DNA from 3 places in the Halomonas sp. PBN3 genome. Region 1 is predicted to be linked to each of the others. Evidence: predicted binding sites of a transcription regulator. Region 1 holds the regulator's gene; each other region holds the start of a gene.

Region 1 (2,197 bases):
GCCTTCGGCGCCGTGCTGGGCCGGGTGCCCCTGGAGGCGTGGCTGCTGTTCGCCGCCAACGTCACCTGGACCGTGGCCTACGACACCGAGTACGCCATGGTCGACCGCGACGACGACCTCAAGATCGGCATCAAGTCCACCGCGGTGCTGTTCGGCGGTGCCGACCGTTTCATGATCGGCCTGCTGCAGCTGGTCACCCTGGCGCTGCTGGCCTGGGCCGGCACCCGCCTGGCGCTGGGCGGCTTCTTCTGGCTGGGTCTGGCCGGCATGGCCGCCACCTTCGTGTGGCAGCACCACCTGATCCGCGAGCGCGAGCGCGAGCCCTGCTTCCGCGCCTTCCTCAATAACTACTGGTCGGGCCTGCTGGTGTTCGCCGGCGTCGCCCTGAGCCTGTGGCCGAGCGCCCCTGTCACGCCAGTGTCATAATGGCGTGGTGAGATCGTCATCGAATTGCCCTGGACCCGAGGCTACCGGATGACCGCCAAGACCGTACTGATCGTCGATGATGAGGCGCCGATCCGCGAGATGATCGCGGTGGCGCTGGAGATGGCCGACTATCGCGTGCTCGAGGCGGACAACGCCCAGACCGCCCACGCCATGGTGGTGGATCACCAGCCCGACCTGCTGCTGCTCGACTGGATGATGCCCGGCACCAGCGGCATCGAGCTGGCGCGCCGCCTCAAGCGCGAGGAGACCACCGCCGAGCTGCCGATCATCCTGCTCACCGCCAAGGGCGAGGAGGACAACAAGATCCAGGGGCTCGAGGCCGGCGCCGACGACTACATCACCAAGCCCTTCTCCCCCCGCGAGCTGGTGGCCCGGCTCAAGGCGGTGCTGCGCCGGACCACCCCGCGCGGCGTCGAGGACCCGGTGGAGGTCGAGGGGCTGGTGCTCGACCCGGTCAGCCATCGGGTCAGCGCCGACGGCCGGGGGCTGGAGATGGGGCCCACCGAGTACCGCCTGCTGCAGTTCTTCATGACCCACCAGGAGCGCGCCTACACCCGCAGCCAGCTGCTGGACCAGGTGTGGGGCGGCAACGTCTACGTCGAGGAGCGCACCGTCGACGTGCATATCCGCCGCCTGCGCAAGGCGCTGGGCGAGCGCCACCAGCACCTGGTCCAGACGGTGCGCGGCACCGGCTACCGGTTCTCCGCCAAGGGCTGACGTGAGGCTCTGGCGACGGGAGCTGTGGCGCCTGGTCCTGCTGGCCGGCCTGGGCCTGCTGACCGGCTGGCCGCTGGGCGCCCCCGGCGCCGGCCTGGCCCTGGGGCTGGCGCTCTGCCTCGGCTACCACCTCTACCAGCTGCGCGCCCTGCACCGCTGGATCACCCACGACAGCCAGTCCGAGCCGCCGGCCGCCGCCGGGCTGTGGGGCGACCTGATGGATCGCCTCTACCGCTACCAGAAGGGGCAGCGCCTGACCCAGAAGCGCCTGCTCGACACCCTGCGGCGCATCCAGGAGTCCTCCGAGGCGATGCGCGACAGCGTGGTGATGCTCGACCGCCACGGCGACCTGGAGTGGTGGAACAGCGCCGCGGAACAGATGCTGGGCCTCAAGCCGGCGCTGGACCGCGGCCACCACATCACCAACCTGCTGCGCGACCCGCGCTTCGTCGACTACTTCCATCGCCGCGACTACCGCGAGCCTCTCACCCTGGCCTCGCCCATCGACGAGCGCAGGGTGCTGCAGTTCCAGATCACCCTCTACGGCGACGACGAGCGGCTGCTGATGGCCCGCGACATCACCCGCCTGCACCGCCTGGAGCAGATGCGCCGCGACTTCGTGGCCAACGTCTCCCACGAGCTGCGCACCCCGCTCACCGTGCTGTCGGGCTACCTGGAGACCTACGCCGACCAGGCCGAGCTGATGCCGCCACGCCTCGCCCGGGGCCTGGCCAGCATGCAGGAGCAGACCACCCGCATGCAGAACCTGGTGGCGGACCTGCTGCTGCTCTCGCGGCTGGAGATCGACCGCGGCGGCGCCGACCATGCTGCCCTGGACATGGCGGCGCTGCTGGAGGCGGTGCGGCGCGACGCCGAGGCCCTCTCCGGCGGTCGCCATGTCATCGCGGTGGAGCTCAGGGAGCCCCGCGCGCTGGTGGGCAGCGAGCAGGAGATCCGCAGCGCCCTCTCCAACCTCGCCTTCAACGCCGTGCGCTACACCCCCGAGGGCAGCCATATCACCCTGAGCTGGCGC
Region 2 (2,197 bases), on a different contig from region 1:
TCCTGCTGCAGGCGCGGGCCATCGAGAACCTGTGCCCGGTGATCGGCGTGAACCGTGTCGGCGAGGACGCCAAGGGACTGCCCTATGCCGGTGACTCCATGCTGGTGGATGCCAGGGGGGAGGCGCTGATCGACGAAGCCGAAGGCACCCCCTTCGTCAAGACCGGCACCCTGTCGCTGGAGGAGCTCCAGCGCTTTCGGGAGAAGTTTCCCGCCTGGCGTGATGCCGACCACTTCGGCCTCGCCGATGGGGTGGGCAGCTGATGCGCCTGGACCGTTTCCTCGCCGAGACCACCGACCTGACCCGTAGCCTGGCCAAGAAGGCGCTGCACCGCGGCGAGGTGAGCGTCGACGGCGAGGTGGTGAAAAACCCCGCCACCCAGGTGGACGCCTCCCATAAGGTGACCTGGAACGGCCAGCCGCTGGCGCTGGTCGGCCTGCGCTACGTGATGCTGTACAAGCCGGCCGGGGTGGAGTGCACGGCGCGCCGGACCCTCTATCCGCGCGCCATCGACCTGATCGCGCTGCCCAAGGTGGAACGCCTGCAGCCGGTGGGGCGCCTGGACGTCGACACCACCGGCCTGGTGCTGCTTAGCGATGACGGCCAGTGGTCCCATCGCGTCACCTCGCCCAGGCACCGTTGCGGCAAGGTCTACCGGGTCACCCTGGCCGACCCGCTGGAAGGCGCCGCCCTCGAGGACGCCATCGCCCGCTTCGCCGAGGGGCTCCTGCTTGATGGCGAGGAGAAGCCGACCCGCCCGGCCGAGCTCGCCATGCGTGCCCCCGAGGTCGCCGAGCTCGTCCTCTATGAGGGCAAGTACCACCAGGTGAAGCGCATGTTCGCCGCCATCGGCCATCACGTGGTCGCCCTGCATCGCGAGTCCATCGGCCCCCTGTCGCTGGGCGAGCTGCCCGAAGGGGAGTGGCGGGAGCTGACCGCCGAGGAGGTGGCCGCTTTCTGAAAGGAAAGGCCACCAGTGTTGATGAATCTCCTGGCGAGGAGTTGCCTTTCTGTCACGGCTTGGTCACATTAAGTATGTTTGATGGACCCGCCAGCCGCCTGTGGCGTGATGCCAGGATGGCTGATCATGATCCCCACTGGACAACAGGTGTTTGATGTCGACCAAGAAGCTACTTCCCGTGATGATGGGTGCCCTGGCGGCGACTCCCGCTTTCGCCGAGACCGAGATCGAGTTCTGGCATGCCATGGGTGGCGCGCTGGGCGAGATGACCGAAGCCATCGTCAGCGATTTCAATGCCTCTCAGGATGACTATCACGTCAATGCCAGCTATCGCGGCAACTACAACGAGACCATGACCGGCGCGATCGCCGCGTTTCGCTCCGGGACACAGCCGGCCATCGTGCAGGTCTACGAGGTGGGTACGGCAACCATGATGGCGGCCGAGGGGGCCGTTTATCCGCTCCACGAGCTGATGGCGACCCATGCCGATGGCTTCGACCCCTCCGATTATCTGGCCAGTGTGGTGGGCTATTACGCCAACGAGAACGGTGACATGCTCTCGTTTCCCTATAACAGCTCGACGCCGGTGCTCTACTACAACAAGGCGGCCTTCGCGGCGGCAGGACTGCCCGACCGAGGCCCACGCACCTGGGAAGAGGTCGAGTCGTTTTCCCGCCAGCTGATGGAGTCGGGAGTCGAGTGCGGCTTCACCACGGCCTGGCAGTCCTGGATCCACCTGGAGAATCTTTCCGCGCGCCATGATGTACCGTTTGCCACCCGTGCCAATGGCTTCGGCGGGCTGGACACCGAGCTTGTCTTCAATGGCGAGCTTCAGCGTCGGCATGTCGAGGCGCTGGGAGAGTGGCAGCAAGAGGGTATTTTCAGCTATAGCGGGCGAACCAACGAAGGCTCGTCCAAGTTCTATAGCGAGGAGTGTGCCATGTACACCGAGTCCTCGGCCGGTTACGCGGGCATCAACGCCAATGCCGACTTCGAGTTCGGTGTCAGCCCCCTGCCATATTGGGGAGAGGTCGTTGACACCCCGCAGAACACCATCATTGGTGGCGCCACCCTGTGGACCCTCGCGGGACATGATGCGGCCGCCTATGAGGCGGTGGCTGCCTTCTTCAGCTACCTGTCGCAGCCTGAGGTCCAGGCCAGCTGGCACCAGCAGTCGGGTTACCTCCCGGTGACCCATGCGGCGGTTTCCCTGACCCGAGACAGCGGCTTTTATGA
Region 3 (2,197 bases), on a different contig from region 1:
CGGAGCTGTTGGCCTGAGCCGCCTGGCCCACGGCGCCTAAAGACACGCTGTACTCACCCTCGGCCAGATCGGCGAAGCTGCGCGGACGCTCCTCTTCCGGCACCAGCTGCTTGTTGGTCATGAAGGCGATGGTGCCGGTATAGCCGAGCATCCAGTGGCCGTCGTCGTCCTTGGCCCAGTCCGGAATCTCGTCCCAGGTGGTCGGCTTGTAGGGCTGGGTGACGCCCTCCGTCACGGCGATCGGGCCGAAGCTGATGCCCACGTCACCGATATCCGCCGTCGCATTCTTCCCCTCCGCCTTGAACTTGGCGATCTCCTCGGCGGAACTCATGTCCGTATCCATGTGCTCCAGGCCGTACTGCTCCTTGAGGTCCGCCCAGGTGTCCTTCCAGTTGGCCCAGGAGTCCGGCATGCCGACGCTGTCGACACGGCCCTCCTCCTGAGCGGCAGCGATCAGATCAGACAAGTCGGTAGAGGCCTGCGCCTGGCCGGCAAACAGCGTGGTGCTCAGGGCAGCGGTCAGAGTGAGGCGAAGCAGCGTCGAACGGGTCGGATTCACGGTGTGGCTCCATGCGAGTGGTCAGGGTGAAACCGCCATCTGGTCTAGTTCAGAAGCGGCTGACAGGAGGCACACTAAGCCGGCAAGGTGACAGGGGAATGTCGGTAAAGTGGCAATTGGATGGCCTGCCATCGGCCGCGACAACATATACGCCCCGAGCACCCTGGGGAACCGCTGTCATGCTGATGACATGGAATCTTCGCTAGGCTGCCACTCAGCATGCCGCTTGCGCCGTAAAGGCGACTGAACTAGACCAGAAACGAGCCACCCTTGACCAACACGCCGCCCACCCCGATTCCCTCCTCCAGCCACCGCCCGGTCAGCCTGACGCCACCGGCGAGCCGGCTGCGTCATGCGCTGCTCGAGATGCTGGCCGACGAGGCCGTCGGTCACGGAGCGCGGCTCCCCTCGGAGCGACAGATGATGGCGAGCCTCGGCACAACCCGCATCACCCTGCGTGAAGCCCTAATGCAGTTGGAAGCCGAGGGACGCATCTATAGAGAGAACCGCCGTGGCTGGTTCGTCTCGCCACCACGCCTGCACTATGACCTACTCGCCTGCCTGCCTTTCCGGGAAATGGTGGAGTCTCAGCAGCGCAAGGCGGACACTCGCCTGGTGGAGGCAAGACGCTTCCCTGCTCCCCCCCGGGTCGCCGCCCGCCTGGGGATCAGGGAGGGCACGCCGGTCTACCGTATCGCCAGGGCCCGCCGCGTCGATGGCCGGCCCGTGCTGTACGTGGAGCACCATCTGCGCACGGACTGTTTCCCGGGGATTCTCGAACACGACCTCGAGACCCACTCGCTTACTGAGCTCTATCGCAGTCACTACGGCATGCGCGTCAGTCGAGTCAGCTTCGAGCTCTGCTCCACGGTGCTGGATGAGCAAGCCGCCGATGCTCTACGCGCCGCTGCAGGCGGACCCGCTCAGCGTGTGACGCGCATCAACTACGACCAGAACGGGCGGGCCATTGATTGCGATGATGAGCTCTGGCGGCACGATGCCATCGAGCTCACGCTATCGGCAGCACCGCAGAGTGGGTCATAAGTGGAGGATTCTGGTTGGTCAATCCGCAACATCGAAGAGCCATCAAATACCATCACCTCAGTTGCCATCACTCATTTCCTATGCTGCTTTTAGTAAATGACGCGGCAGAGTGAACTGCCCTTCCGCGTCATTCCATTGATAAAGCCCTAAATCAGAAGATCAGATGCGTGGCCAACGCCACCAGAGGGATAGCCAACAGAGTGCGGACCAGGAAGATCACCACCAGATCCTTGACGGACAGCGGAATACTGGACTCCAGCATGGCGTTTGCACTCTCGGTAAAGAAGATGATCTGAACCGTGGACAAGGTGCAGACAAAGAAGATCGCCATGGGGCTGACATCGGCACCGGAGATGATGATGGCCGGCAAAGCGATTTCGGCGATGGACACCAGGACCGTAGGCGCAATCGCATGGGCATCCGGCAGCTGCATCAGCTGAATCAGCGGTTCGACCACGACGCCCAGATAGTCGAACACCGGTGTATAAGTGGCCAGCAACAGGGCCAGGGTGGCGATGGACAGGATGAAAGCCACGATCTTTTGGGCAAAGGTGATAGCCTCCCAGAACCCCTGGTAAAAAGCCTCCGGCCGCG

The links. The regulator PhoB, encoded in region 1, activates phosphate uptake and scavenging genes when phosphate is short. The targets are predictions, from matches to a motif close to TGTCATANNNNTGTCANA.
Region 2: the regulator PhoB is predicted to act here: its motif matches at 1,012-1,029, upstream of ugpB (sn-glycerol-3-phosphate ABC transporter substrate-binding protein UgpB).
Region 3: the regulator PhoB is predicted to act here: its motif matches at 735-752, upstream of Q673_RS32405 (UTRA domain-containing protein).

The regions. Positions count from the first base shown of each region.
Region 1 is NZ_AXCA01000166.1:47,258-49,454, reverse strand. Features, by position in the region: gene ubiA (4-hydroxybenzoate octaprenyltransferase) at 1-426, shown strand, start outside; gene phoB (phosphate regulon transcriptional regulator PhoB) at 475-1,164, shown strand; gene phoR (phosphate regulon sensor histidine kinase PhoR) at 1,166-2,197, shown strand, end outside.
Region 2 is NZ_AXCA01000148.1:4,857-7,053, forward strand. Features, by position in the region: gene Q673_RS25050 (amidohydrolase) at 1-263, shown strand, start outside; gene Q673_RS25055 (pseudouridine synthase) at 263-961, shown strand; gene ugpB (sn-glycerol-3-phosphate ABC transporter substrate-binding protein UgpB) at 1,116-2,197, shown strand, end outside.
Region 3 is NZ_AXCA01000189.1:6,254-8,450, reverse strand. Features, by position in the region: gene Q673_RS32410 (ABC transporter substrate-binding protein) at 1-559, opposite strand, end outside; gene Q673_RS32405 (UTRA domain-containing protein) at 830-1,603, shown strand; gene Q673_RS32400 (YjiH family protein) at 1,755-2,197, opposite strand, start outside.